Regions from separate parts of the Dietzia sp. SL131 genome, predicted to be linked through region 1. Evidence: predicted binding sites of a transcription regulator. Region 1 holds the regulator's gene; each other region holds the start of a gene.
The links. Region 1 encodes LexA, which represses DNA repair genes until DNA is damaged. Its sites were predicted from a motif close to CGAACANNTGTTCG; they were not measured.
Positions count from the first base shown of each region.

Region 2: the regulator LexA is predicted to act here: its motif matches at 6,747-6,760, upstream of OVA21_RS14525 (HNH endonuclease signature motif containing protein).
Region 3: the regulator LexA is predicted to act here: its motif matches at 2,338-2,351, upstream of OVA21_RS12735 (HNH endonuclease signature motif containing protein).

Region 1 is NZ_JAPPRI010000003.1:1,446,990-1,457,156, reverse strand. It holds gene hflX (GTPase HflX) at 1-1,447, shown strand, start outside; gene lexA (transcriptional repressor LexA) at 1,487-2,197, opposite strand; gene OVA21_RS07590 (hypothetical protein) at 2,387-2,821, shown strand; gene nrdR (transcriptional regulator NrdR) at 2,933-3,388, shown strand; gene hrpA (ATP-dependent RNA helicase HrpA) at 3,399-7,313, opposite strand; gene OVA21_RS07575 (hypothetical protein) at 7,365-7,553, opposite strand; gene OVA21_RS07570 (hypothetical protein) at 7,603-8,295, shown strand; gene OVA21_RS07565 (potassium channel family protein) at 8,270-8,929, opposite strand; gene OVA21_RS07560 (potassium channel family protein) at 9,006-9,668, opposite strand; gene OVA21_RS07555 (APC family permease) at 9,767-10,167, shown strand, end outside.
Region 2 is NZ_JAPPRI010000003.1:2,910,942-2,921,108, reverse strand. It holds gene OVA21_RS14565 (ABC transporter ATP-binding protein) at 1-316, opposite strand, end outside; gene OVA21_RS14560 (ABC transporter permease) at 313-957, opposite strand; partial or broken gene OVA21_RS14555 (inositol monophosphatase family protein) at 863-1,966, shown strand; gene OVA21_RS14550 (alpha-ketoglutarate-dependent dioxygenase AlkB family protein) at 2,009-2,713, shown strand; gene OVA21_RS14545 (APA family fibronectin-binding glycoprotein) at 2,710-3,396, shown strand; gene OVA21_RS14540 (PIG-L deacetylase family protein) at 3,416-4,195, opposite strand; gene OVA21_RS14535 (acyl-CoA dehydrogenase family protein) at 4,307-5,464, shown strand; gene OVA21_RS14530 (NAD(P)-binding domain-containing protein) at 5,517-6,665, shown strand; gene OVA21_RS14525 (HNH endonuclease signature motif containing protein) at 6,792-8,609, shown strand; gene OVA21_RS14520 (pyridoxamine 5'-phosphate oxidase family protein) at 8,644-9,072, opposite strand; gene ectA (diaminobutyrate acetyltransferase) at 9,240-9,752, shown strand; gene ectB (diaminobutyrate--2-oxoglutarate transaminase) at 9,823-10,167, shown strand, end outside.
Region 3 is NZ_JAPPRI010000003.1:2,502,407-2,512,573, reverse strand. It holds gene OVA21_RS12740 (SidA/IucD/PvdA family monooxygenase) at 1-687, shown strand, start outside; gene OVA21_RS12735 (HNH endonuclease signature motif containing protein) at 699-2,333, opposite strand; gene OVA21_RS12730 (helix-turn-helix domain-containing protein) at 2,773-3,387, opposite strand; gene OVA21_RS12725 (amidohydrolase family protein) at 3,739-5,094, shown strand; gene OVA21_RS12720 (ABC transporter ATP-binding protein) at 5,091-5,867, shown strand; gene OVA21_RS12715 (ABC transporter permease) at 6,037-6,810, shown strand; gene OVA21_RS12710 (nitrate ABC transporter substrate-binding protein) at 6,960-8,135, shown strand; gene OVA21_RS12705 (FAD-binding oxidoreductase) at 8,201-9,553, shown strand; gene OVA21_RS12700 (creatininase family protein) at 9,541-10,167, shown strand, end outside.

The DNA of each region.
Region 1 (10,167 bases):
GACTACTGATCACACGGCCGCTGACCGGCCGACACGCGACCTCGATCCGTCCATCGGTGATTTTCAGCTCGAGGAGAGATCCTCGATGCGCCGGGTGGCGGGGCTCTCCACCGAACTCCAGGACGTCAACGACGCCGAGTACCGCCAGCTCCGACTCGAACGGGTCGTGCTCGTCGGTGTCTGGACCGAAGGGTCCGCCGCGCAGGCGGACGCCGCGATGGCCGAGCTCGCCCAGCTCGCCGAGACCGCGGGATCGGAGGTGTGCGACGCGCTCATCCAGCGGCGTGACAAGCCCGATGCCGCCACCTACATCGGGTCGGGCAAGGTCAGCGTCCTCAAGGACGTGATCGCCGCGACCGGCGCGGACACCGTCATCTGCGACGGCGAACTCACCCCTGGACAGTTGCTCGCGCTGGAGAAGGCGGTCAACGTGAAGGTCATCGACCGTACCGCGCTGATCCTCGACATCTTCGCGCAGCACGCCACCAGCCGTGAGGGCAAGGCCCAGGTGACCCTCGCCCAGATGGAGTACATGCTCCCCCGTCTGCGTGGGTGGGGCGAGTCGCTGTCGCGCCAGGCGGGCGGTCGTGCCGGGAGCAACGGCGGCGTCGGTCTCCGTGGCCCGGGTGAGACCAAGATCGAGACCGATCGGCGTCGGATCCGCGAGCGGATGGCCCGTCTGCGCCGGGACATCAAGGGGATGAAGCAGGCCCGGGACACCAAACGGCACCGACGGCGTTCCACTCCGGTGCCGTCCATCGCCATCGCCGGCTACACGAACGCCGGGAAGTCGAGCCTGCTTAACAGGATCACCGGAGCCGGCGTCCTGGTTCAGAACGCCCTGTTCGCCACACTCGACCCGACGACGCGCAAGGCCGAGTTGCCTGACGGCAGAGCAGTCGTCTTCACGGACACCGTGGGATTCGTCCGACACCTGCCGACCCAGTTGGTCGAGGCGTTCAGGTCCACACTGGAAGAGGTCGTCGACTCCGAGTTGCTCCTCCACGTCGTGGATGGTTCGGATGCCTTCCCGCTCCGCCAGATCGAGGCGGTGCGCAAGGTGATCAACGAGGTGGTCGAGGAGCAGAACGCGGAGCGGCCTCGGGAACTCCTGGTGATCAACAAGATCGACGCCGCGGATCCCGTGGTCCTCACCGAGTTGCACCACGCGCTGCCCGACGCCGTGTTCGTCTCGGCGGTCACCGGGCAGGGTGTCGACGAACTCCTCGAGCGAATCACGCAGATCGTCGCCTCGGGGGACACCGAGGTGACCCTGTCCGTCCCGTACTCCCGCGGGGACGTGGTGTCGCGGGTCCACGCCGAGGGCGCGGTGGTCGAGGAGGAACACACCCAGGACGGAACCCGGCTGGTGGTCCGCCTGCCCGCGTCCGTGGCCGGCGAACTGGACGAGTTCGCCGCCCGCGGTCCACATGACGGCGCCGCCTGACCCCTTCGGGGACGGGCGGCGCGTCGTTCGAACCGGGACTCAGAGTTTCCGGAACACTGTCACGACCTTGCCGAGGATCGTCGCGTGCTCGCCCGGAATCGGGCTGAACGACGGATTGTGGGGCAGCAACCAGACTCCGCTCGAGTCGTTCCGGAAGGTCTTGACCGTCGCCTCCCCGTCGATCATGGCGGCGACGATCTCCCCGTTGTCCGCGACGTTCTGCCGCCTGACCACCACGTAGTCGCCGTCGCAGATGGCGGCGTCGATCATCGACTCGCCGACGACCTTGAGCATGAACAGATCGCCTGATCCGACGAGGTCCGACGGCAGGGGGAAGATCTCCTCGACGGCTTGCTCCGCGAGGATGGGCCCGCCCGCCGCGATCCGGCCGAGCACGGGGACGTAGACGGGTTCGACCGCGCCGCCCGGACGCTGGGGCTCCGGAGCAGGTGACCGACGGCCCCGTGACTTCTGCCCCGGGACACCGTGGACGTCGACCGCCCGCGGCTTGTGCGGATCCCGCGTCAGGAAGCCCTTCTTCTCCAGCGTGCGGAGTTGATGCGCCACCGACGACGTGGACTGCAAGCCGACCGCGTCCCCGATCTCGCGGATGCTCGGCGGATAGCCACGCTCCTTGACGGTGTCGTGGATGTGGAGCAGAACGCTCTTCTGTCGGTCCGTCAGTGACTCGAAATCGGGCTTCGGCATCTCGTGTGGTCCCTTCGGCGAATGGATGTTCGACGCTGTGATCTGTCTACACCCTAGTGCCACGGGCTGCGGCGCGCCACACACGTGTTCGAAGAAATTCCTCCGTGGATCGTGACTGTGTCGGAGTCGCGTGATACAACTCTAGGGGAGTTCGGATTCGAACAGATGTACTGAGAAACACATACAGGTGTGCGAATCACGATCGCACACCGTATCGAGTAGGGAGCCACCATGACCGTTGTCGAGCTTCAGTCCCACCCACGTCCGGCCGCGCGGTGGACCGAGGTCTGCCCCGACGACCATCGTGGACGGGTCGCGCACCTCGACCGGCCCGGTGACGTGTCGGCGCGGTCCACCCGTGCGCCGCGACGCCCCCTGGCCCGACCGGAGGGCAGCCGGCCCGCCGTCACGTCCTCGCGTGCGGAGAATCTCGTCCGGCCGCGGGTGACCGCCCGTCCGGCCGCCGTCACGTCGGTCGCCCCGGGTCGCCGTGTGCTCGTGCGCCCGGTCTCCACGGACCGCGTGCGGGCGTGCCATGTCGAGGCCCCGGCGTCCACCGGGGTCGTCGACGACGTGCCGGCCTGGGTGCTACTGGCGTGCGGGATCGCATTCGGCGTGATCATGCTTCTCGCAGTGGCCTTCCTCGGTGGACCCGCCTACGCGTGACCGGGCAGCGGGCCTCCTAGAATGGACCGTGGGCGGTTGTATACCGCCCCCGCGTTCCGTCAGGCACGATCCGGGACGCGTGAACTCCGGTCGACGAAGGGCCCCACGGGAATGTACTGCCCGACATGCCACCACGAGGACTCTCGGGTAATCGACTCACGATCCGTCGACGAGGGTCAGGCGATCCGGCGTCGACGGGAGTGCCCCCGGTGTGGACACCGGTTCACGACGCTGGAGACGCCCCTGCTGACGGTTCTCAAGCGGAACGGGGTGACCGAGGCGTTCAGTCGGGACAAGGTCGTCCGGGGTGTCCGCCGCGCGTGCCAGGGACGATCGGTTGACGAGGACGCTCTGCGTCGCCTCGCCCAGCAGGTCGAGGACGCTGTGCGATCCGGCGGTGCGTCCGAGGTTCCCGCCCACGAGATCGGGCTCGCCATCCTGGGCCCTCTGCAGGATCTGGACGAGGTCGCCTACCTGCGGTTCGCGTCCGTGTACAAGCAGTTCAGCTCGGCCGACGACTTCGAAGGCGAGATCATCGCCCTCCGGGAGCGCCGCGCGAGCCGCTGACCGCTCGGCGTCATCGGGATGACCGCGGGGCGAGCGCAGACGCGACCGCCTTGTCGATCCGCTCTGCCGATACCGGCCGTGCGGTACCCAGTGACTGCGCGAACAGCCCCACCCGGTACTCGGCGAGCATCCACCGCAGGTCGCGGCACGCCCGTGCGCCACCCGGCCGCCGTCGCAGCGCGGCGCACGCCTCCTCGACGATCGACTCGGAGCGGTTCAGCTTCGCCGTGAGTTTGCCGTGCCGGGCGGGTGACTTCTCCGCGAGGTCCAACCGGAGGCCGACCGCCCGCACATGTCGCTCCAGATGTGGAAGCACATCCGAGGGATGGCGGGCGAGGAATCCGCGCCCGACGAGGAAGTCCAGCGAGGGACGGACCTCGTCGGCGACGTCTGCCGGCGCCGCCGCCAGACGGCCCGACACGGACTGGGCGGCCATCAGCGCGGGAACCGCCGACGAGATCGCGGACGCCACCGCACCGGGGACCTCCGCCCGCGCAGTGGCCTGGAGTTCGTGGAACTCCGCGACCGTGAGAACCGGTGCGCCCTTTCGCCGGGCGATGATCCGCCCACTCGCGGCGAGCGACGCATCCGAGACCAGGGATTCCATCCCGCCATGCGGGTACTGGGTGAGCGCGAGCCGCTGCTGGACCGGGCGACCGCGCAGAATCGATGCCGTCGAGACCAGGCCGCCCGAGACCAGCGTGAGCACCGCCGACGCCTGGGTGGATCGACGCTCGTCCTCCGTGGCGCACGCCACGAGGTGAATTCCGTCCCCACCGACGCGCAGGGCGGGGTAGACGGTCACCTCGACACCGTCCACCGAGCCGGTGACCGACTGCGGGAGGTCGCCGATGGTGTCGGATGTCCACTCCCGGCAGGGCCCCTTGTCGGGTACCAGACGGGCGTTGAGGGTCGCCCGTACCCTGTCCACCAACCGGGTCCTCAACTGCGCGAGATCCGTTCCGGACGCCACGACCTCGTCGCCGTCGACCACCTCGAAGCGCATCCGGAGGTGGCCCGGTAGCTGGTTCTGATCGAAGTCACGCGGGTCGACCGTGGTACCGATCCGGGCAGACAGCGCTCGCGCGAGAGCCACGGACAAGGGGGCGGACCGGGGCGAGACGTCTCCCGCCAACAGGGACGCGAATTCGGCGGGAGGTGAACACAGTCGGCGCAGATACTTGGGGAGCGTGCGGAGCATCTCCGTGTAGAGCTCCTCCCGCAGCCCCGGCACCAGCCATTCGAACCCGGCGGTGGTGACCGAGGACAGCTGCGGCAGCGGGATGCGCACCGTGATCCCGTCGGTGGTGACGCCCGGATCGAACGCGTACCGCAGTTCGAAACTCCGCTCTCCCTGACGCCAGAGGGGCGGGAAATCGGCGGCATCGGGCACCGCCTCGGAGGTGCGTATGTCCTCGGGGGTGAGACGGAGGGCCTCCTGGTCGCGATGACCACGCTTCTTCCACCAGGACTCCAGATGCCGGCCGGAGGTGATGTCCTCGGGCAGGCGATCGAGATAGAAGGCCACCAATGCCTCGTCGTCGATCACCAGATCCCGACGGCGGCTCCGCGTCTCCAGTTCACGGGCCTGCTCCACGGCCTCGGCGTTCTCGCGGATGACCGGGACCCGGGTGACCAGGCGTCCTTCCACGATCCCGTGGCGGACGAGCATCTCGCGGGCGAGCGGGGCGTCGACCCTGGAGAGCAGGATCCGCCGCGCCTCCACCACGGTCAATCCCAGCAGCAGCACCTTCTCATACGCCATCGCCGCACCCTGGGCGTCCGACCAGTGCGGTTCGGAGTACTGGGTGCGGGTGAGGTGACCCCCGAGTTGTTCGATCCACCCCGGATCGATCCGGGCGACGTCACGCGCCCACAACCGGGACGTCTCGACGAGTTCGGATGCCATCACCCAGCGGGGAGGCTTCCTGGACAGGTCCGACCCGGGGAACACCTGGAACCGGATGCCCCGGGTGCCCCGGAACTCGCGGGTCTCCTCGTCTCGCATACCGACATTGGTGAGCAGACCGGTCAGGACCGCCTTGTGGAGGTCGTCCTCCGCGGCGTGTCCGGACGCGGGATGCCACCCTCGTTCACGGCACATGCTCCGCAGCTGGGAGTTGAGGTCCTGCCACTCTCGGATGCGTAGCCAGTGCAGATACTCGGCCTTGCACATCTTGCGGAAGGCGCTGCCGGACAGCTCACGGCGCTGCTCGGTGATGTACCTCCACAGATTGAGATATCCGAGGAAGTCGGAGGTCTTGTCCGCGAAGCGGCGGTGCAGCAGGTCTGCCTTGTCCCGCTCCTCCGCGGGACGCTCGCGGACGTCCTGCACCGTCAGGGCCGCGACCACCACCAGCACGTCCGACAGCGAACCGTTGCGATGGCCCTCGACCACCATCCGGGCGAGTCGGGGATCGAGGGGGAGTGCCGCCATGTCACGGCCCACCTCGGTCAGGTGAGGGCGCTCGTCGTCGTCGACCCTGACCGCCCCGAGTTCGGAGAGCAGAGTGAGCCCGTCCCGGACGGCCTTGCGGTCCGGGGGTTCCACGAACGGGAAGTCGTCGACGGGGCCGAGGTCCAGATCCGCCATCGACAGGATCACCGAGGCGAGGTTCGTGCGCAGGATCTCCGGGTCGGTGAACTCCGGTCGCGAGTCGAAGTCCTCCTCGGAGTAGAGGCGGATACAGATCCCGTCGGCGACGCGGCCGCAGCGTCCCGCGCGCTGCGCGGCGGAGGCCTGGGACACCGGTTCGATGGGCAGTCGCTGCACCTTCGTCCGGGTGGAGTAGCGGGAGATCCTCGCCAGGCCGGTGTCCACGACGTAACGGATGCCGGGCACGGTCACCGAGGTCTCGGCGATATTGGTCGACAGGACCACCCGCCGGGTGGAATGGGCCCGGAACGCGCGCTGCTGTTCTGCTGCCGTGAGGCGGGCGAACAGCGGGAATATCTCGGTGCCCGGGAACTTCCGGCCCCGCAGCACCTCCTCGGCGTCGCGGATCTCACGCTCACCGGAGAGGAACACGAGTACGTCACCGTCGTCCTCGCGTAGGAGCTCCGCAACGGCGTCGGCGAGCGCGTCGAGGGGATCCAGGTCGACCACGCGATCGGCGTGTACGACCTGAAGGGGCCGGTACCGGACCTCCACGGGATAAGTGCGCCCCGAGACCTCGATGACCGGGGCCGGGCGCCCCTCCGCGCCGGCGAAGTGACGGGCGAAACGGTCCGGGTCGATCGTGGCGGAGGTGATGACGAGTTTGAGGTCCGGGCGACGGGGCAGGATCTGCTTGAGATACCCCAGCAGGAAGTCGATGTTGAGACTGCGTTCGTGGGCCTCGTCGATGATGATCGTGTCGTAGGCCCGCAGCAGCCGGTCACGCCGGATCTCGGCGAGCAGCACACCGTCGGTCATGAGCTTGACCGCGGTCTCGTGGCTGGTGCGGTCGTCGAAGCGGACGGCGGACCCGACCGGGCCACCGATCTCCACCCCGAGCTCGTGCGCGATCCGCTCGGCGACGGAGCGGGCGGCCAACCTCCTCGGCTGGGTGTGGCCGATCATGCCCTTGACCCCGCGCCCGAGTTCCAGGCAGATCTTGGGGATCTGGGTGGTCTTGCCCGACCCCGTCTCGCCGGCGATCACCACCACCTGGTTGTCCCGGATCGCCTCGGCGATCTCGTCCTTGCGGGCGCTGACCGGGAGCTGTTCCGGGTATCGGGGGGTGGGGATCGACTCGGTTCGGCGCCGCACGCGCTCGGCGGCCTCGTCGATCCGCCGTCCGAGGTCATCCAGCTGGTCGACGCGGGCACGACGGACCCTGGACCGGAGACGATGGGCGTCGAGGGTGCCGACATCGTCGAGACGGGCGAGGAGGTCGTTTCGGGCTCGGCGGAGATCGGGGGCGGCTGAGGAGGACGACGGCATGGTGCCGCAAGGATATCGACTCGCATCCCCGGGCTCCGACCGGCGCGGTCCCTAGTCGACGACGCCGTCCCGCCGACTCTGGATCCTCGCGTAGCGCTCGTGCAGCCGCTCCCGCACCTCATCGGGCTCGTAGGACCGCCGACGCCGCTCGGAACGGGCCGCCAGGATCCCCGTGGCGGCCACCCCCGCCGCACCCGCCGCGCCGATCACCTTGAGCCACTGTCGTCCTCTGGGAGCCATACGGCCGAGACTAGGCGGGTACGCACGGGCGGCCTGGCAGGATCGCGGTATGAGCGTCGACACCGTCCCCCTGGCCGCCGCGGCGCACCGCACCCGCACCGGGGACCTCTGGCTCTTCCGCGGCCGGAGCACGGCGGACCGGTTGATCCAGACCCTCACGAACGCGCCCGTCAACCACGTGGGCGTCGCGGTGGTCCTGGACGACATGCCGCCGCTGCTGTGGCACGCCGAGATGGGACGGGCGCTGCCGGACGTGTGGACGGGTCGCCACCAGCGTGGGGTGCAGCTGCATGACCTCGAGTCGGCTGTCCGGCAGTGGGCCGGGCCGTACGGCCAACGAGCGTGGTTCCGCCAGATCTCCCCGGAGGTGGGCGGGGAACACGAGGACGCGCTACTGGAGTCGATCGCCCGGTTGAACGGGGTGTCCTTCCCCTCCGCGGGACGTCTCACCGCGAGGTGGGCACGAGGACGGTGGGCGGCACGCGGGAAGCGGCCGGGCGTCACGGGGCGCAGTGACCGACCGGGGTCCGATGCCGGCGCGGCGATGCGTATGGAGGCGGCCTACTGCGCGGAGGTCGTGGGGGTCACCCTGGAGGCGATGGGTGTACTCCTGCCCGCGGGTGAGGCGAGTTGGTACGACCCCGGCCGTTTCTGGAGCGGCGACGACCTGCCCCTCGCACCGGGATGGGACTACGGACGGGAGATCGCGGTGACGGTCACCCGCCCAGGACGACCTCGCTGATATCGGCCTCGACCTCCTCCGGGGCCACCACGAGCAGTTCGTCGCCGGGCTCGAACGGAACGTCGGGTTCGGGGACGATCACCCGCCCGCCGCGCAGGATCGCGACGAGGGCGGCGTCCCGGGGAAACCGCACCCGCGACACCGACCGCCCCGCCAGCGGGGTCTGGTCCGGCAGCGTCACGCTCACCAGGTTCGCGCCTCCACGGCGCAGGGTCATCAGACGGACCACGTCGCCGACGGAGACCGCCTCCTCGACGACCGAGACGATCAGCCGGGGCGTCGACACCGCCACGTCGACGCCCCAGCGCTCGTCGTAGAGCCACTCGTTGCGGGGATCGTTGACGCGGGCGACGACCCGGGACACCGCGAATTCGGTCTTGGCCAACAGGCTCACCACCAGATTGGCCTTGTCATCACCCGTGGCGGCCACCACCACGTCCGCCGCCTGCACGTCCAACCGTTCGAGGACACTGAGCTCGCAGGCGTCGCCGACCTGTTGATCCGCCCCGTCGACCGGGTCGGCCGAGAACACGGTGGAGCGCTTGTCTATCAGCGTGACGTCATGGCCGCCGGTCACGAGTTCGCGTGCGATCGACCGTCCGACGACACCGGCTCCGGCCACCACCACCCGCATGGTCGCGGAGTACACGGTCCTGGCCGGGGCTCCGGCGAGCAATCCCGAGCCGTCGGCGTAGTCGGGGACGGAATTCTCAGACATCGGAGGGTCCTTCCTGCACCAGGTCGTCCAGTTCCGACACCGTCTGCGAGGGCACGACGATATGGAGGACATCGTCGGCCTGGACGAGCGTGTGAGCGTCCGGGAGGCGGCTCTCGCCGAAGCGGGTGACGGCCGCAGCACGTCCTCCGACCGCGGCCGCGAGCCGGTCGACCGGGACCCCGACCCACGCCGCCGGTGCGTCGAGGGCGACGAGGGACACGGAGTCCGTCTGGTCCCGCCACTCGACGGGACTCGACCCGGCGGTGATGTAACGGACCAGACGACCGGTGGCCCACGGAACCGTGGCGATGGTCGAGATCCCCAGTCGTTCGTAGACCTCTGCGCGCCCCGCGTCGTAGATGCGCGCTATCACCCGGTCGACGCCGAAGGTCTCCCGGGCGACACGCGCGGCGATGATGTTCGAGTTGTCCCCGGAGGACACTGCGGCGAATGCGTCGGCCCCCTCGAGCCCGGCCTCGGTGAGCACCGTCTTGTCGAAGCCCTGGCCGGTCACCGTGCGCCCCGAGAACTCGGCCGACAATCTGGCGAACGCAGCCGAGTCGCGGTCGATCACCACGACCTGGTGGCCGGCTGCGTCGAGTTCGACGGACAGCGCGGCCCCGACACGACCACAGCCCATGACGACGACCCTCATGACGAGTCCACTCCTCACGGCCCACGCACGTGAGCCAGTGACGGACACGCTACTCACACCCACGGATGCTGCCCGGCGGGGCTCGCGGGCCCTACGATATGTCGGTGTCCAGGATCTCGAAGGTCTCCGTGGGAACCAAGCGTCTCCTCGTGGGGCGTCCCTCGCGCAGCGACACCATCGGTGCCACCAGCCTCCGCAAACGGATCGCGTTGCCGGTGTTCGCGTCCGACGCGCTGTCCTCGGTGGCCTACGCCCCGCAGGAGATCTTCCTCGTGCTCTCCATCGCCGGGGTCTCGGCACTCACGTTCACCCCGTGGGTGGGACTGGCGGTGGCGGCGGTCCTTGTGGTCGTCATCGCCTGTTACCGGCAGAACGTCCGTGCCTACCCGTCGGGAGGAGGCGACTACGAGGTCGCCACCGTCAATCTGGGCCCCCGTGCGGGCCTGGCGGTCGGCGCGGCCCTGCTGTTCGACTACGTCCTCACGGTGGCCGTGTCGAT
Region 2 (10,167 bases), 1.5 Mb from region 1:
GCGCGACCGTCATGTGCGGGAACAGCCCGGAGGCCTGGATGGCGTAGCCGATGCTGCGGCGCAGGGTGTCGGCGTCGAGGGTCAGGTTGTCCTCGCCGTCGATGGTGATCGTGCCGGAGGTGGGCTCGATGAGGCGGTTGATCATCCGCATGGTGGTGGTCTTGCCGCAGCCGGACGGGCCCACGAAGACGGTGGTCCGCCCGGCCGGCAGTTCGAGCGAGACGTGGTCCACCGCCGGGCGCTCCTGCCCGGGGTAGACCTTGGTGACGTCGTCCAGCACGATCGGCACGCCGGATACGGGTTCTGAGGTGCTCACTGGTTCCCCCTGATGGTGAGACGTCCGAGCAGGACGAGGAGCGCGTCGAGGACGAGCGCGAGGACGACGATGAGCACGGTCGCGGTGAGCGCCATCGGCAGCGCGGTGGGCGTGCCGACCCGGGACAGGGCCGCGAAGATGAGGTTCCCCAGCCCCGGGCCCTTGGCGTACGCGGCGATGGCGAGGATGCCCATCGACATCTGGGTGGAGATGCGGATCCCGGCGAGGATGGACGGCCACGCCAGCGGGATCTCGACCCGGCCCAGCACCCCGATCCGGCTCATCCCCACCCCGCGGGCGGCGTCGACGGTCGCCGCGGGCACGGCGTCCAGGCCGACGATGGTGTTGCGCAGGATCGGGAGCACCGCGTAGATCACCAGTGCGGTCATGGTGGGCAGCACGCCCAGGCCGAGGACCGGGATGAGCAGTCCGAGCAGCGCGAACGACGGGACGGTCAGGGCGGTGGCGGCCAGGCCGGTGGCGATCGCGGACCCCGACCGACTCCGGTACACGGCCACCCCGAGCGCGACCGAGAGCAGCGTCGCGATGAGCACCGCCTGCACGGTGGCGCTGACGTGCTGCCAGGAGTCCGTCGCGAGCTGGAGCCGGCGGGTGGAGATGAAGTCCATCAGGGCGGTCATCGCATCTCGGCTCCATCCGTGGGTGGTGCGTTCCGTGTTCGGGTGCGCCCACGGTAGCCGGATCGGCGGGCGTAGAGGGCGCACATGCGCCGATCCGTCGGGACGGTGGCGGGGCGTGGTGCACCATGGGGGCATGACGTCACGGCCCGCACGCCCCCTGGATCACGACCTCACCGAGCGCCTCGACGAGCTCCTCGCCGCCAGTGGCCGCATCGCCCGCCGGCACTTCCACGGTGACCTCGAGTCTTTGGCCGCCGCGGACAAGAACGGCATGACCGACGGCGGTGGGACAGGCGAGGGCGGGGCCGACGGCGGCGGGACAGGCGACGGCCGGGGCGGGAGCGGTGCCACGGATGGCCGCTTCGACCCGGTGACCGAGGCCGACCGTGCGATCGAGGCGCTGCTGCGGGCGGGGATCTCGAACGTCTACCCGGGCGACCGGATCGTGGGGGAGGAGAACGGCGAGACCGGGCCGGCCGGCGCCGCCCGGACCTGGTACCTGGACCCGATCGACGGCACCAAGGCGTTCATGACGGGCATGGCAGGGTGGGGCACGCTCGTCGGTGTGGTGGAGGACGGCCGCGCCGTGGCCGGGTGGATGGACCAGCCGGTCCTGGGCGAGACCTTCGCGGCCGTGCACGGCCGCGCCACCGTGCGGCGCCGCTCCGACGGTCCGGGCGCGATCGACCTGCGCGCGTCGGGGTGCACGGAGCTGTCCGAGGCGATCATGTACACCACCCACCCGTCGATGTTCGGTGACGACGGCGAGGTGCGCAGCCGCTACGACGAGCTCGGCCGCCGGGTCCGCCTGCAGCGCTTCGGCGGGGACTGCTACGCCTACTGCATGCTCGCCGCGGGGCGTGTCGATCTGGTCGTGGAGGCCGACCTGAACTCGTACGACATCGTGGCGCTGATCCCGATCATCGAGGCCGCGGGCGGCGTGATCACCGGCCCGGACGGCCGCCAGCCGCTCGAGGGCGGCACGGTCGTGGCGGCCGCGACCCCGGAGCTGGCGGAGCAGGCGTGGGCGGTGCTGGGGCACGGACCTGGGGTGACCGATCCCCTGTTCGGCGTCGACCGCGCGCCCACCATCCTGGGCCCCGGCGCCGTGCACGTACCCGACTGGCTGAGTCGGGAGCAGCAGGAGTTCCTCCTCCGGGCGTGCGTGGACTGGGCCGCGGTGCGCGTGCCTCGCTCGATAGTGCTGCCGGGCGGGGGCCGGATGTCGGTGCGCACGTTCAGCCTGGGGCGCCACTGGGTGCCGTACCGGTACGACGACGACGAGGTGGTACCGCCGGTCCCGGACTGGCTGGTGCGGGCGGCGCGGAACGGGCTCGCGGCGGCAGCGGCGGTGGAGCCGGCGGTCACGGGGTCGGCACACACGCCCGGGGCCGACCGTACTGCTGACTACACCCCGGATACCGCCCTGGTGAACCTCTACGGCCGTGGATCCACGATGGGCCTGCACCAGGACCGCGACGAGGCGTGCATGGCACCGGTCGTCTCGCTGAGCCTGGGTGATGCGTGCACGTTCCGCTTCGGGACCCCGGAGCACCGCGGGCGCCCGTACACCGACGTGCGCCTGGAGTCGGGCGACCTCGTGGTGTTCGGCGGGCCGTCGCGGATGGCCTTCCACGGCGTCCCGAAGGTCTTCGACGGCAGCGCCCCCGCGTGGTGCCGCGAGGTGCTGGGCGCGGAGCCGGGGAGGGTCAACATCACGCTGCGGGAAACCCGGCCGCCTACGCTGGGCGAATGACGTCTGGGCAGAACCCGTCCGCCGGCCGGAGCCGGACCATCCTCGTGGTGGCGCTCGTCGCCGTCCTGGCGGTGGTCGCCGCGGTCGTGACGGTGGTCGTCTCGTCGGCGACGTACGCCCCGGGGGTGCGCACCCTGTCCCCGAAGATCCAGGTGGCGGCCGGTTCCGACCATGTCGATCCCGAGACCGGCCTGGTCATCCGGGTCCCCGAGGGGTGGCGCGCGGAGTCGGGGGAGCTGGTCTTCGGCAGTACCGTCATGAGCCCGGTCGCGGCTGCCGACGATCCGAGCCGCTCGGACGGGGTCGTGCTGGCCGCTCGCCTCACCGAGGACCTGTTCGACCCGGAGAACCCGGACAACCAGCTCGCGGCGCTCGCACTGGCCAACGGGATGGGTCAGTTCCTGCTCCCCGTCCCGGGGCGGCCGGTCGAGGAGCGGATCGAACCGCTCTCCACGCGCGTCGGCGACGGCTGGTCGGTGTCGTTCCGGGTGCTCCCCACGGTCCCACAGGACATCATCGGCCCGGAGGGCGCGCTGGTGTACTCGGCGGTCGTCGGCGAGGGCGCGCAGCGCTTCTGGCTGACCTACGTCAGTCGTCCGGGCGACGGCACCATGGCGTCGCCGCACGCGGAGTGGGCGGACGAGATCGTCGAGCGCCTGCGGCCGGCGGAGGGATCGATCTGACCCCGAGTCCGCCCCCGGCTCAGGGCCGCATGCGCCGAAAGCCCACCACCGGGTTGCCGCCGGCGAGTCCCTCACGCGACGCGCACACGGCCTCGACCTGCGCGCGCGCCTGGTCCCGCACCGGCGTCTGAGGGTCGAGCACCGACAGGTACTCGGAGTGCTCGGCCAGCGCGTCGACGGCCGGCTCGACGAAGCCCTTCACGTCGACGTAGTGCGTCACCTCGGGCGAGGACTCGAACCACATCTGCGGACGCCCCTCCGCGGCGTCCACCCCGACCGCGGCGACCAGGTCGTCGTACGCGGCCCCCACGGCCGCTCCGAACTCCATGTGATCGCTCTGGTTGGGCATCCCCGGCCCGAACTCCTCACCGGAGTACAGGGAGATGACCACGTCCGGGCGATGGCGGCGGATCGCGTCGGCCACCGCGTCGCGCAGTTCGGCGTTGTTGACGATCCGGCTGTCCGGGAAACCGAGGAACTCCACCTCGTCCACCCCGACGATCGCCGAGGACCGCCGCTGCTCCTCCTCGCGGATCGGTCCCGCGATCGCCGGTGCCATCCCCTCGATGCCGGCCTCGCCGCTGGAGGCCAGGACGTAGACGATGCTGCGGCCCTCGGCCGTCCACCGCGCCACCGCGGCGGACATCCCGTACTCGGGGTCGTCGGGGTGCGCGACCAGGACCAGCCCCCGGGTCCAGTCGGTGGGGAACGCCTCGGGCACGGAATGGCCCGAGGATGCCGGGGTGGTGGCCTTCTCGGGCTGGGCTGCGTTCTCTGGCCGGTCCGGGGAATCGTTCATGACCCGAGTATGGCCCTCCTCGGTGCTCGCGTGCCCGCCGTCGCCGGAACGGGCACACGTAAACTTGCCGCGAACCTCATCGTCGTCGTCGTCCCCTCATGGAGGCCCCCAGTGTCCGCACTCTTCCCCGACTACCGCCCCACCTGGGAGACCGACGACCACCGGCTGCTCCGAGAGCACGCCCGCGCGTTCTTCGCCAAGGAGATGACGCCCAACCAGGAGAAGTGGTCCACGCAGAAGCACGTGGACCGCGAGACCTGGCTGCGCACCGGCGAGGCCGGCCTCATCTGCCTCGACGTGCCCGAGGAGTTCGGCGGCCAGGGCGGCGACCCGGGCATGGAGTACCTCGTCACCGAAGAGCTCGTCTACTCCGGCGACACCGCGTTCGGCATGGGCGTCGGCTCCACCATCACCCCCCACTACGTGGCGAACTACGCCACGGAGGAGCAGAAGCGCGAGTGGCTGCCGAAGATCTGCTCGGGTGAGTGGATCTCCGCCATCGCCATGACCGAGCCCGGCGCCGGGTCAGACCTGCAGGGCGTGCGCACCACCGCCAAGCGGGACGGCGACCACTACGTCATCAACGGCTCCAAGACCTTCATCTCCAACGGTGGCTCCGCCGACTTCGTGGTGGTGGTGGCCAAGACCGACCTCGACGCCGGCCACAAGGGCATGGCCCTGTTCGCCGTGGAGGCCACGACGCCGGGCTTCGAGCGCGGGCGCGTGCTGGAGAAGATGGGCCGCCACGGCGCCGACACCGCCGAGCTGTTCTTCAACGACATGCGCGTGCCCGCCGCCAACCTCCTCGGCGGCGAGGAGGGGCAGGGCTTCTACCAGCTCATGAACCAGCTCCCGCGCGAGCGCCTGGCGATCGCCGTGGACGCGCTGGCCATGGCCGAGGCCGCCGTCGTGGAGACGCTCGAGTACGTCCGCGAGCGGCAGGCGTTCGGCAAGCCGATCCTGGACTTCCAGAACACCCGCTTCGAGCTGGCGCACTGCAAGACCCAGGTCATGGCCACCCGCACGTTCGTCGACCACTGCATCTCCCGGGAGATCGCAGGGGAGCTCGACGCCGTCACCGCGTCGATGGCCAAGCTCCAGGCGACCGACATGCTCGACGACGTGGTCGACCGCTGCCTCCAGCTGTTCGGCGGCTACGGCTACATGATGGAGTACCCCATCGCCCAGAAGTTCGCCGGCGCCCGCGTCATGCGGATCTACGGGGGCACGAACGAGATCATGAAGGAGGTCATCGGTCGGGCGCTGTGACCGATAACCGTCGATAGGAACAGTTCAGGACCGTTCCGAAGGGGGTGGCGAGGTGTCGGACGCGGTCGTGCGCGATGTTGTGGTGATCGGCGGGGGCCAGGCGGGCCTCGCGGCCGGTTTCTACCTCCGCCGCGCCGGCGCGGACTTCGAGATCCTCGACGCCTCGGACGAGCCCGGCGGCGCGTGGCCGCACACCTGGCCGTCCCTGCGGTTGTTCTCGCCCGCCGACTTCTCGTCCCTGCCGGGCCGCCGCATGCCCCGCACCGACGACGGCGCCAATCCCGGCGCGGCCCACGTCGTGGACTACCTGCGCGGGTACGAGGAGTACTATGACCTCCCCGTGCGGCGCGGGGTGACGGTGGTCGCCGTGGAGCGGCCGGGGGCAGGGCGAGAGGGCGGCTACGCCACCAACGCCACCAACGGCGACGACGGCCACGACGACAACCACGACGACGACCAGGACCACGACGACAAGGTGTTCCTCATCCGGGCCGCTGACGGTCGCTCGTGGCGCGCACGGGCGGTCATCAGTGCGACCGGTACCTATCGACGCCCCTTCGTCCCCACCTATCCGGGAGCCGCCGACTTCCGTGGCCGGCAGCTGCACAGCGCCGCCTACCGGGGCCCGTCGGACTTCGAGGGCAGGCGCGTCGTTGTGGTCGGTGGCGCGAACTCGGGCGCCCAGATCGCCGCGGACCTCGCGCGACCACTCGCCGACTCCGGCGGGTCGCTGACCTGGTGTACAACCGGCCCGCCCCGCTACCTGCCCGACGATGTCGACGGCCGCGAACTCTTCCGCGTCGCCAACGCGGCCATCCGGGGCGTGGGGGAGTCCGGCGGCGGCATCGCCGAGCTGGGCGACATCGTCGTGGTGCCGCCGGTCCGCGCAGCCCGTGACGCCGGCCTCCTGGAGGCGACGCCGATGTTCGAGCGGTTCACCGCGGCCGGTGTGGAGTGGTCGGACGGTCGACGCGAGCCGGTCGACGCGGTGATCTGGTGTACCGGCTTCCGGCCGGCGTTGGGTCACTTGCGGGGGTTGCTGCCGCGTCGCGACGGACGGGTCCTCACGAGTGGCGTCGAGGTGCCGGGCGTCCCGGGACTGTTCCTGCTCGGCTACGGCGACTGGTGCGGCGCGGCGTCGGCGACCCTTATCGGGGTGGGGCAGTGGGCGAAGGCGGCGGTGGCCGCGTCGCTGGGGTGAGCACGACGGTCCCGCGTGTTCTCGGCTGGGGCTATTTGATGATGTGTGACCCTTGCCTGTTCGAATGTGCGTGCGTATCATAGAACACAGATTCGAGACCGTACGCACGGGCAGGGGGTGGGGCACATGGGCGGGAACGAAGACGCCGCGGCCGGTGGTCCGTCCCCGTCCGGTGGCGGCGCCGGTTCCGCGGCGCCCGTGTCGCTGTCGGGGTTGCGGGCGGCGGCGCGTGAGGGGTGGATGGGCGAGAATCGTGCGGCGGCGCGCCGGTTCGTGGCCTGTTACGAGTTGTTTGTCGAATGCCAGCGCCGGGAGGAGTCCGGGGCGGGCGGCGGTGAGTGTCGGCCCGGTCATGCGGTGCTCGATCCGATCGATGTCGCGGCCGGGTACGTGGTGTCGGCGATGGCGATCTCGACGGGCCGGGCCGAACGGATGATCACCTTCGCCCTCGATCTGCACCTGCGGTATCCGGCGATCCTGTCCGCGATGGCGCAGGGGCGGCTGGATCTGCAGGCTGCGAATATCCTGGCCTCGCAGATGGCCACCGTCCACGTCGATGTGCTCGAGGCGGTGCAGCGGCAGGTCGTCGAGGAGTACCTCGCCGCGATCGAGGGCGGGGTGCGCCTTGGTGAGAAAGCCATCCGCGGCAACGTCGATGCGATCATCGCCCGCTACGACGCGAACGGCATCCGCCTGCGCCGTCAGGAAGCGGCCCGCACCCGCGGGGTGCGGTTCCACAAGGGCGTCGACGGCATGTCGAGTGTGTCGGCGATCCTGGCCACCGAGGAAGCAGCCGTCCTGGCCGAGGCCCTCGACCAACGGGTGAAAGACCACAAGTACGCCGACGCCCAAGCCGCCGCCAACGCCGGCGGCGGCGGCGCGGCCGACAGTGATGGCGCTGGCGAGGTCGAGGATTACTCGATCGCCGAGCGGCGCGCCGACGCCCTGATGTCCCTGGTGTGCGGCGATCCCGGCCTAGCCGGCACCCCCACCCGCCCCGGCCGCCCCGGCCGGCCCGGCGCGCCGGGTGCCGGGGTGGCGTTGCGGCCGAAGGTCACCGTCATCGCCACCGGCAACACCGCCCGCGACGCCGGCGGTGCCCGGGTGGAGTTCACCCGCTCCGGCCAGGCCGCCCTGCAGGCCCTGCTGGACATGCTCGCCACCAGCGACGGAGCCACCTTCGAACCCATCGATCCGCGCATCGGGGCCGCCGATGACGCCCGCGCCGCCCTGAAGTACCGGCCCGGTGCCCAGTTGGCCCGCCGGATCCGGCTGCGGGACGGCACCTGTCGCCACCCCGGCTGCGCGATCCCGGCCGAGGCCTGCGATCTGGACCATGTGGTGCCGTTCGATCACGCCGACCCCCAGCGGGGCGGACACACCATCGAGGCCAACCTCGCGGCGATGTGCCGGCGGCATCACCGGTTCAAGACCTTCTCCGACTGGATCTACGACCTACAGCCCGACGGCACCCTGCTGGTGCGCACCCCGGACGGTTCGACCATGCTCACCCGGCCCTCCGGCCCACTGGCCGAGTACCGGCGTGAACAGGCGCGCGCCGAGACCGAGGCGTGGACCCGGCAGCAACGTCGCAGCCCCGGGCCCACCGGTGACGAGCAGGCCGACGCGGAGCCGACGTTCTGGTCGCGCCGCGCCTCCCGCCACCGCACCGAACGCCGCAACACCGAACGCCGCAAGGCCGAAAGCGCTCGCACCTTTGACCCCACCCCACCCGCGCCCGGCACGGGCACGGACGCCGCCGGCTCCACCACCGGCGCGGCCACCGACACCACGCCCGAGAAAGCCACCCCCGCCAGCGCCACCCCCGAGAGCGCCAGCCGCTGGTGGGCCCGCAACAAACCCCACCACAGCGACATCGAAAAAGGCATCCGCGCCCTACTCCACGAACGCCTCGACGAACTCATCGACCCACCACCGTTCTAGGCGGCTGGGTGGGCGCAGACCAGTGGGGCGTGGGTCAGTAACCGGTGTAGCGCTCCGGCTCCTCGCCGAAGGTGAATCCGCGGCCGGAGATCTTCTCGGGCGTGATCTCGACGAAGTTGTACTTCAGGGTCGGGATCCAGGGCTTGAGCCCGAGATCCTCCGCGCGGTTGATCTCCGCGAAGCTGTCGAGCCGTCGCGCCGTCCCACGCACGACGATCGACCAGGCATCGTCGCCCTCGATGTGATCGACCTGGAACACGACATCCGGATGGACCGTGATTCCGGCGAGCTTGGAGCCCTCCGCGGTGCGGAAGAACAGCTTGCCCTCCGGGGAGAGCGCGTAGTTGACGGGGAAAATGTCGGCACGGCCCTCGGAGACGGTGACCAGGCGTCCCAGGGAGACGGTGCCCAGAAGCTGCAGACTTCGCGCCTCGTCGAATTCGGTGATCGGGTTGGCGTCCATGCCCTGATTCTGTCACCGCAGAGCCTTCGCCGGAACCGTTGTCGGAGACTGCGCCGTGACCGACCTCACTCCCCGGCGGCCACCTGCACACTCATCGTGTTTTCAGGTAACGAATTGGGGAAGGGTGATGCAACAACGTGGGGACGTCACTACGGTGGACACCGACTATGAACCCAGGAGAACGAGTAGTACCCCGTAACCCTGATTCGTCCGACGCGCTGTTCCGTGTGCCCACCGCGGCCGACGGAACCCGCATGTGGGAGATCGCCCGAGACAGCGGCGTTCTCGACCTCAACTCCTCCTATGCCTACGTGCTGTGGGGGGCGGAGTTCTCGGAGAGCTCCGTGGTGGTGGAGGTCGAGGGCCGGGTCGTCGGATTCGTCACCGGATTCATCCGCCCCTCGGAGCCGGACACGATCTTCGTGTGGCAGGTCGGCGTCGACGCCGACCAGCGCGGCAAGGGACTGGCGGCGCGACTGCTGCACAGCCTCATGGACCGGCTGGCCGAGCGCGGCGTGGTGCGCCTGCGCACCACGATCAGCCCGGACAACGAGGCGTCCCAGCGCACCTTCGGTGCCGTCGCGCGAGACCGCGGGATGACGCTGTCCGACGAGGACTACCTGAGCTCCGAACTCCTCGGCGAAGGTCACGAGCAAGAAGACCTGTACACGATTTCCTAGACGAGGGCGCGCGGGCCGCCCGGCCCGCCACCGTCGCCCGCCTCTTCACAAATGGAGTGATCTGAAGACCATGACCGAGTCCACGCACGACACCAGCACCAATACGGACATCTTCTCCGACCGCGAGTCGGAGGTCCGTAGCTACTCGCGCAACTGGCCGGTGGTATTCGACACCGCCAAGGGCACCACGCTCACGACCGTCGACGGAGACGAGTACCTCGACTTCTTCGGCGGTGCCGGCGCACTGAACTACGGCCACAACGACGACGACATGAAGAGCGCGCTGTTGGAGTACATCCAGCGCGACGGCGTCACCCACTCGCTCGACAAGTACACCGTCGCCAAGCGCGCGTTCCTGGAGACCTTCTCCTCGAAGATCCTCGAGCCGCGCGGGCTGGACTACAAGGTGATGTTC
Region 3 (10,167 bases), 1.1 Mb from region 1:
TCCAACCCGCTGCGGTGGATGGAGTTCCCCGGCATGCAGGAACGCTTCTACGACCTCGACGATCGCGCGAAGTGGGACTTCACCCTGTTCAGCGGGGGCTTGCCGCAGCCGCCGACCCAGCACACGGTGTGGCGGTGCTTCGCCCATCCCGACTTCGCACTGCGCACAGGCTGTGCCTGGGACTCGGTCGCGGTGGTCGACGACGGCGCGGGCGGGACCGAGCTCGCCATCGTCACCCCCGCCGGCCGGTTCCACGCCGATGTGGTGATCGCCGCGACCGGGTACGAGGTCGACCTGCGACTGCGCCCGGAGCTCGCGGAGTTCGTCGACGACATCGCCCTGTGGGCCGACGTGCACGACTTCGCCGCCGGCCACCCGGCAGGACGCAACCCCTACCTCGGACCGGGTTTCGAGTTCACCGAACGCCGACCGGGCTCCGCGCCCTGGGTGACCAGGCTGCACCACTTCTCGACCGGCGCGCGCACGTCCATGGGCGTCACCGGAAACCAGCTGTCCGGCATCTACGGAGGTGTTGGTCGCATCGCGGGGGCGGTCACCACCGCGATCACTCGCGAGAACTGGGACCGCCTCGCGGACGACTTCGCGGGCTTCGAGTTTCGCGAGGTCCGGTCGATCGGCCCGCACCGCCCCGACGACGGCTGGTACCCGACGAGACCCCGCTACTGACGGCCCCGCCATCAGAACGGCGGCTCATCATCGAACGCCGAGGACCGCGGCTGGTCCTGCTGGGGCCGGTCATCCTGCGGGGGAGCCGAGCGCGGCGGGCGCCCTGACCGGGGTTCCTGTTGACGATGGTGCGCCTGGGCCCGCAGTCTGCTGCGCTCCGCCGCGCGGCGGTGACGCAGGTGGGGGCGCCTCCTCGACGCCGGTGAGCCGCTGCCGGTCCTGCCGGCTTCGGCCGCGTCCTGCTGCCGTCGGCTGGACTCCGGATGCCGCGGCGGGGCGAGCGCGGCCAGCGGTCCACCGGGGGCCGTCGTGATGCGCGTTCCCGGATCCGCCTCCGGGTGATTGGGGCCGTGGAGCCAGACGTAGGTTCCGTCGATGTCCCGGTAGTAAGCCCAGATTCCCTCGGTCTTGAGTCGGTGGTGGAAGCGGCAGAGGGAGCCGAGATCATCGGACGTGGTGTGCCCGCCGCACTCCGGGTTGTCATGGTCGAACGGGATGATGTGGTCGAGGTCGGTCTTCTCGGCCGGCGTCTGGCACCCGGGGAAGACACAGGTGCCGTCGCGGCCCTTGCAGAAGCGTGCCAACGCCTCGGAGGGCGTGTACCGCCGGGCCGCGTAGCAGTCGGGGTCCGCGAGATCTGCCAGTGAGTCGATCCGGCGACGAGCGCTGCGCTCCAGCTGGTCGGCGGTGTGACCGGTGATCGGCCCGTAGCCGGCCAGCGTGAGGCCACGGTTGTCCGGACTGCCGTCGTCGTAGGCGTAGATGGTCACCCGCCGAGCGGCCGCCTGTCCGTCCGGGTCACCGGGGTGTTCGCCGTCGACGTCGGGCAGGCAGGCCCACCCGCGACTCAGCGCCAGTAGGCCCGCGGCACGCAACTCACCGAGAGAACGCGGGTCGTCCTCGGAGGCGGTGCGCGCGAGGGCCTCGATACGGTCGGCGATCTCCACGGCGGTCTCCGCGGTGAGGTGCGCTGTGATGAGGGCCCTGTCGTCGGCCAGCGGCACCATCTCGACGTCCTGGTCCCGCCGCGCCTCCCTCGCCCTGGCGTCGGCCCCGACCGGGTCGCACGCCGAGACGGTCTTGGTGAGCATCTTTCGTAGCGGGCCGAGTCTCGGCGGGTGTGTGCGGCGCCTGGTGGGAGCCAGTGCCTCACTGATCCGCCTGTCGAGTTCGGGCATGAGCTCATCGGAGACCATCGCGGTCTCCTCGGCGATCGTGTGGGCGGCGAGGATGCCGATCCATCCGGTCGCGAGCAGGGCCGCGGTACGGGGGAGCCGCTCGGTCAACTCGACCGCGGTGGTGACCAGACGCGAGGCGCCGTGCCGGGACAACGCCATCGAGGCGCTGACGATCGAGGCGGCGGTCTCCCACGGGTCCCGGTGGCGGTCGCGCTGCCCCGCGACCCGGACGCAATCGTAGGCGAAGGCGACGGTGCGTCCCTCGGCCGCGTTGATCAGGCGTTGGGCGAGATATCCGCGCTGTTGATGTGGATCCCACCGGGCGTAGGCCTCCGGGACGATCACGTCGACGGCGGGACCGGTCGCTGTGGTGAACCCCTTAGGCGGCACGAACGGGTCGGGGGCATCGGGGACGATCGCCGCATGGGAGGCGGAATCATGGGCGTCGGACTTGGAGGTGCTCGTCATGGTTCGACCGTATGTTCTAGGTCTGACATCGTGGGCAGGGAGACTGGATCGAACACGCGAGCGAGTGTCATCTCATTACGGGGAGATGCCCGGCCTCGTCGTCGTCGCTGATCACCGCGGCGCCCGCTGACCTGGGGTGCCCTGCGCACCCTCCGCAGGGCACCGCAGGTAGAGGGCATGCGTGGTGCGGGCGGTCTCGGGGGGGTCCGGGTCCGGGTCCGGCTTCTGGTTCGGTGAAGGGTGTGGCGCCGTGGGCGGTGCACGGTCTTGGGTGCTCTGACCTGGGGTGCCCTGCTCGGCCCCCGCAGGGCGCCCCAGGTCGGCGCGCGAGGGAGGGCGCCGGGGCGGGGATGTCCCAGGGCAGTGAGGTGGGTGGTCGTGGTGGTCGTACTGGTCAGGCGCAGGTCGGGCGGCCCGGTCGCGGTCAACCCGGTCGCGGTCAACCCGGTCGGGCGACGATGAGGCACGCCTCGCCGCCGTCGGGGACGTACCACCGGTGGGGGAGGGTGCCGTTGTACCTCGCGACGTCGCCCGCCTCGAGTCGGGTGAGCGAATCGCCGACCTCGAGCAGGACGGTGCCCCGGGTGATGTAGAGCCATTCCTGGCCGGGGTGTTCGAAGAACCGGCCCGGGACGTGGTTGGTCTCCACGAACTCGAGGAACTGCGTGCCCCCCGGGCCTCCGGGCAGGAGTCGGGTGTGACCGCCGACCGTGCCCTCCGCACGGGTCAGGGTGGCGCCCTCGGTGGAGCGCTGGACGTCGACCCGGTCGGAATGGGCCGGGTCCCGGCCGGAGTCTCCGGGTCCGCCGGTGTCGGAGGCCCCGCCGGCGGTGACCGCGTCGAGGAGTTGGGCCTGGGTGGTGCCGAGGGCGTGGGCGAGACCCTCGAGCGTGGACATGCTGGGCGCCGCCTTACCGCGCTCGATCTGACTGAGGAAGGGCTGCGAGATCCCGGCCTGGTCGGCCACCTCGACGAGCGTCAGTCCGAGTTGGCGGCGGTGGTGCCGGATGCGCGCGCCGAGACGGTCCAGCGAGTCGCCTCGTGCGGTGGTCATGGGGCCTCCCTTGCGGTCGGGTCGGGGCGGGTCGGGGCGGGTTGGGGCGGGTCGGGGTCTGGCGGGGCGGGATCTGGTGGGACGCGGTCTGCCGGGGTCGGTAGTTCGTGCAGGTAGTCGCGTTGGCGCGGAATCGGCGGACACCGGAACCGCGCCGGAACAGCGGGGTAATGCCGCCGAAACACGGGGCCACCACACTCATCATTATTGATCCGATCAATACCCGGGGTCACTATCCCGCTCCGGGGTCGGATGCACAAGTGCCGCACCCGATCAGAAAGCCCGGGCTGCCGAGAGGGGCCGAGTCGGAGGGTCGGCGGGGAACGCACAAGTCGGCAGAGGAGGGGAACGATGGAACCACGACGAGCGGCACAGCGCGATGCACAGCGCGGAGCCGGGGCCGAGCGAGTCGCGCCGCGGCACGTGGACCGGATCGCGGGGGCCCGGCTGCAGGGCGGCCGGGTGGTCGACGTGGACATCGTCGACGGGGTGGTCGTGGCCGTGACGGATGCGGGGACCACCCCGACGCGCGGTGGTCCTACCGGGGGCGAATCGGTGATCGACGCCCGCGGCTACATGGTGCTCACCGCGCCCGCGGAGCCGCACGCCCACCTCGACAAGGCCCTGAGCTGGGGCGCCACGCGGCCGCCGGGCTGCGACCTGGGGGCGGCGATCGACGCGTGGCGGGCCTACGCCGCGACGGTCGACGAGGACGAGATCCACGCCCGCGCCCTCGCTGCAGCGCGCAAGCTCGTGGCCAACGGGACGACCGCGGTGCGCAGCCACGTGGACCTGCACGACGACCACGACCCGCTGCGCGGCGTCCGCGCTCTCGTCCGCGTCCGCGACGAGCTCGCCGGCGTGATGGACCTGCAGATCTCGGTGATGGTCAACGAGGTCGACCCGTCGGACCGGGCCCGCGCCGCGATCGCGGCCGGTGCCGACCTCATCGGCGGGGCCCCACACATCTCGACCGACCCGGTCGCCGAGACAAACCGACTGGTGGACCTCGCCGAAGAGCTGGGCACCGGCATAGACCTGCACGTGGACGAGTTCCTCGACGGCGACCACGCCATGCTCGAGGTGTTCACCGACCGCGTCGCGACCTGGCCGGCGGGGCAGATCCGCACTGCCGGGCACTGCTGCCGCATCGGCTCGCTCGACGGGGCGGGCCAATCCCGCGCCGCCGGCGCGCTGAGCAGGGCGGACGTCGGGGTGGTGACCCTGCCGATCACCAACCTGTACCTGCAGGGCCGAGCCGGCTGCACCTCGGTCCCGCGCGGCCTGCCCCCGGTGCGGGCCCTGCTCGAGACCGACGTGACCGTCGCCGCCGGCGCCGACAACGTGCGCGACCCGTTCAACCCGGTCGGCCGCTCCGACGCCACCGAGACGGCGATGTTGCTGATCGTGGCCGCCCACCTCGACATGGACACCGCCTGGCAGCTCGTCACGGGCGGCGCCCGCGAAGTCATGGGTCTGCCGCCCGCCGGCCCCTCGCCCGGCCTCCGGGCCGACCTGCTGCTGGTCCGGGCGGGCGGGCTCGACGACGTGATCGCCGACGCGCCACCCGACCGGATCGTGCTGCGGGCGGGCTGCGTGGTGGCGGAGAGGGAGGTCCTCGTCGTCGTCGACCCCGGTGTCGCGCTGCTCGACGACCAAGCCCCCACCACCCACCCACAGACACCCACCTACGAGGAGACCCGATGACCACACCCACCGACATGCGGGCGGCGCAGGCCGCCCGGCCCGGCAGCGAGATCCTCGGATTCGACGGCGTCGGAGTGACCTACCCCAATGGCACCCGCGCGCTCGACGGCGTGGACCTGCGGATCCGCGCCGGAGAGTTCGTCAGCGTCGTGGGCCCGTCCGGCTGCGGCAAGTCCACGCTGCTCAGCCTCGCGTCCGGGCTCGCCACCCACACCGACGGCTACATGCAGACCGGCACCGACCGCATCGGCTACGTCTTCCAGGACGCGACCCTGCTGCCGTGGCGGACGGTCGAGCAGAACGTGGAGATGCTCGCCGAGCTCGACGGCATCGGCCGCACCGAACGCCGTGACCGCGCGGCGGCGGCGATCGAACTGGTGGGCCTGGCCGGGTTCGAGAAGTCGCTGCCGCGGGAGCTGTCGGGCGGCATGAAGATGCGTGTCTCGCTGGCCCGCTCGCTGACCCTCGACCCGGAGTTGTTCCTGTTCGACGAGCCGTTCGGCGCGCTGGACGAGATCACCCGGCAGCGCCTCGGCGACGAGCTGCTGGGGCTGTTCGCGGCCAAGCGGTTCGCCGGGCTGTTCATCACGCACTCGGTCGCGGAGGCGGTGTACCTGTCCACGCGCGTGGTGGTGATGTCCGGTCGGCCGGGGCGGATCACCCATTCGGTGGATGTGCCGTTCGGCCCGGAGCGCGACCCCGAGATCCGATACACGGCGGACTACATGAACCTCGTCGGCGAGGTTTCTCAGGCACTCGAGGAGGCGCACTGATGAGAGGCACACTGATGAACGGAATCACCGCCCGCGCGAACGTGAAGAACGACGACGACGACGAGGTCACCGCCGCCGACGTGGGCCCCGGCCCCGTGGCCGAACCGGCCGGGGAGCCCCCGCCGCCGGCCCCGCCCGCCCCCGGTTCCGCCTCTCGGCCGACGGGCCCGTGGTCCGCTACGGCGGCCCGTTGGCGGTCCTGGCCGCGGTGCTGGGTCTGTGGTACTTCGTCAGCTACGTGGTGCTCGAACCGTCGCGGCGGTTCCTGCTGCCGGCGCCGCACGTGGTGGTCACCGACGGGCTGTTCGGGCCCAGCATCTCGGGCATGCTCGAGGCGCTCGGCCGCACCGCGACCGTCGCGCTGACGGGGTTGGCGATCGCGTTCGTGATCGGCGTCGTGTGGGCGATCGTCATGAGCCAGGAGAAGTGGGCCGAGCGCTCGCTGTTCCCCTACGCGGTGGTGCTGCAGTGCATCCCGATCCTCGCGCTGGTGCCCCTGATCGGCTTCTGGTTCGGCTTCGGGTTCACCGCCCGCGTGTTCGTGTGCGTGCTGATCGCACTGTTCCCGATCGTGTCCAACACGCTGTTCGGTCTCAAGTCCGTTGACCCGGGCCTGCGCCGGCTGTTCACGCTCCACCACGCCGGGCGCCTGACGGTGCTGCGCAAGCTCGAGGCCCCGGCGGCACTGCCCGCCCTGTTCGAGGGCCTGCGCGTGGCGGCCGGCCTGTCGGTGGTCGGTGCGATCGTCGGCGACTTCTTCTTCAAGCAGGGCGACCCGGGCATCGGCATCCTCATCGACACCTTCCGCGCCCGCCTGCAGTCACCGGAACTGTTCGCCTCCATCATCCTGGCCTCCCTGCTCGGCGTGGCCGTGTTCCTGTTCTTCGGCTTGCTGTCCCGTCGGGTCGTGGGGCGCTGGTACAACCCGGACGCCGACCGCTAGTCGTAACCCCCGGCGACCAGCCGTAACGACTCCCGACCGAACCCGCAACACCACTGAAACACGGCAGCGGTTCACTCTCCTTTATTGATCACATCAATACAGCACTCGCTCCCATCTCGTCGTTCCGTCACCCACACCCAGGAGTTCCCATGCGACGCACCACCGCCCCCCGTACCGCCGTCTCCGTGGCCGCGCTCTGCGCCCTCGGCGCCGTCACGCTCACCGCCTGCGGCGGTTCCGAGTCCGCGGAGGCCTCTTCCGGATACAGCGGGGAGATCGGCGCGGTCGACCTCAGCGAGGTCTGCCCCGAGAAGGTCGTGGTCCAGACGGACTGGAACCCCGAGGCCGAGCACGGCCACCTCTACGAACTCCTCGGACCGGAGCCGACCATCGACGCCGGCGCCAAGTCGGTCTCCGGGCCGCTGTTCGCCTCCGGTGAGTACACCGGTGTGGACGTGGAGGTCCGGGCCGGCGGCCCCGCGATCGGCTTTCAGCAGGTCACCGCGCAGATGTACCAGGACACCGACATCATGCTCGGCTACGTGGACGCCGACCAGGCGGTCCAGAACTCGCTGAACAACCCCACCATCGGCGTCTTCGCACCGCTGGACATCAATCCGCAGATGATCATGTGGGACCCCGAGACCTACCCCGACGTCGAGACCGTCAGCGACCTCAAGGACGAGAACACGCGGGTCCTGTACTTCGAGGGCAACGCCTACATGGACTATCTCCTCGGCGAGGGCATCCTCGACCCCGCCCAGGTCGACGGAAGCTACGACGGTTCGCCCTCGAACTTCGTCGCCTCCGGCGGTGCGGTCGCCCAGCAGGGCTTCGCCAGCGCCGAGCCGTTCATCTACGAGAACGAGGTCGCCGAATGGGGCAAGCCGGTGAAGTACCAACTGCTCCACGACCTGGGCTACCCGATCTACAAGTCGATGATGGCCGTGCGCAGCGCCGAGCTCGAGGACAGCGCGGCGTGCCTGGAGAAGCTGGTGCCCGTACTGCAGCAGGCCGAGGTCGAGTACTTCGAGGACCCGGCCCGCACCAACGCCGTGATCGTGGACGCCGTCGAGCAGTTCAACACTGGCTGGGTCTACAGCGCTGAGCTGGCCGACTTCGCCGTCGAGGCCATGCTCGAGCGCGAACTGGTGGGCAACGGACCCAACGCCACGATCGGTGACTTCGACGACGAGCGCCTCGCCGACATGGTGGCCAAGGTCAAGGGCGTCTACGAGGCCGCCGATGTCGCGATCGCCGAGGACGTCTCGCCCGGGACCGTCGCCACCAACCAGTTCATCGACCCGGCCATCGGGATGAACTGATCCGGCTCCGCTGCCCGGTTCACTTTTTCAGTTCCCGCCGCCCCCGCACCCGATCGGAGCCCCTCGTGACCGCGACCTCCACCGCACCCGCCACACCCACCCCGCCCACCGGATCGCCCGGATCCACCGCAGACGTCGCCGGCCTGGTCGACGACCTGCTCGACCTGCTCGGTCCCGATGCCGTGCACACCGACGACCGCGCCCTGGACAAGGCGTCGGTGGACGGGTCCTACCTCAGCCCGATCCTCCGGGCGCAGTGGCCCATCGGCCGGCCCGAGGTGGTGTGCCGGCCGACGGACGTGGAGCAGGTGCCCGCCGTGGTCCGCGCGGCCGTCCGCCGACGGGTGCCCATCACCTCCCGGGGCAAGGGCACCGGCAACTACGGCCAGGTGGTCCCGCTGCACGGCGGGCTGGTCCTGGACCTGACCGCGCTGCGAGGCGTCGACCACGTGGACACGGAGGCGGGCGTGGTCACCGCCGAGGCCGGGGTCCGCATGCTGACCCTCGAGAAGCGGCTGGCCTCCCACCACGGCAGTCAGCTGTGGATGTACCCGTCCACCGTGCAGTCGACCCTCGGCGGGTTCCTCGCCGGCGGGTCGGCGGGCACCGGCACGATCGTGCACGGCCGCAACCACCAGGGGTTCGTCGAGGCGCTCGACGTGGTCTTCGCCCACGAGGACGCCGAGATCGTGCACCTGGAGGGTGCCGACGCCCAGCCGTTCGTCCACACCTACGGGGTCGCCGGGATCATCGTGCGCGCCACGGTGCGGATCGAACCGCTGCAGGACTGGCGGTGCGTGTACGCGAGTTTCGACGACCACCACGACGCGTTCGCGGCGGTGCGTCGGGTCCACCTCGTCGAACCCGCGCCGCGCCTGTGCTCGGCGGACGGCGCCCACGTGGCCTCTTGTCTGCCCGCCGACGAGGCCATCCCCGCCGGCCGGGCGAGCCTGCGGGCGATCGTCGACGCCGCCGCGGTGGACGAGGTCCGGGCGATCATCGACGGTGCAGGAGGAGTGGTCGAGGCGGTCCGGAGCGGCGTCAACGAGACGATCAAAGTCTCGACGCTGTCCTACAACCACCCCACTCACTGGCTGCAGAAGGCCGAACCCGACACCTGGTTCCACATGGAGTGCCAGGGCGACGCCCTGGTGGAACGCCTCGACGAGGTGGAGGCCGTGTACCCCGGCGGGACCCTGCACCTGGAGGCGGGACACGGGCGGATGTTCGGGATGCTCAACGGTCACTACACCTCGCCGGAGGCCGCGTACGCGGGTGTGCCGGTGCTGGAGGAGCTGGGGGTGCGCGTGCACTCGCCGCACCAGTACCGCGTGGACCACGACACCGAGGCAGTCCGAGCGCTCGCGGCCCGCACCGACCCGTATGGCCTGCTCAACCCCGGGCGGTGGGAGGCGTGATCGGGCCGCAGCGGCGGTACGCCGAACTCACGACCGTCGAGGCGGGCCGGGTCGGATCCGGTGACCCCGTCGCCGTCATCCCGGCCGGCGCGATCGAACCCCACGGTCCGCACCTGCCACTGGCCACCGACCTCCTCGTGGCCGAGCACGTGGCTGCCCACGCGGTGGCCGCCGCGGCGGAGGCGGCCGTCGACGCCTGGCTCATGCCGGCGCTGGGGTACACGAAGAGTGATGAGCACGCCAACCTCACCGGGGCGTTGTGGATCTCCGGGGAAACGCTGATGCGCGAGGTGGTCGAGCTCGGCTCGGCGCTGCGGGCCAGCGGGTTCACCCGGGTGCTGTTCGTCAACTGCCACGGCGGCAACTCGGCGCTGCTCGAGGTGGCGCTGCGCGAACTGCGCCGCCGCTTCGGACTGCGCACCTTCCTCTACGCCGGGCGCGCGGTCCCGGGCCCCACCGAACTGGGGATGGGCATCCACGCCGGGTGGGCGGAGACGTCGATGATGCTCCACCTGCACCCCGAGCTCGTCGACATGTCGGCGGCCGAGGCGAGGGTCCCGGCCGGGATCGCGGAGTGTCAGCACATCGGGTTCACCGGCCCCGTGAGGTTCGGC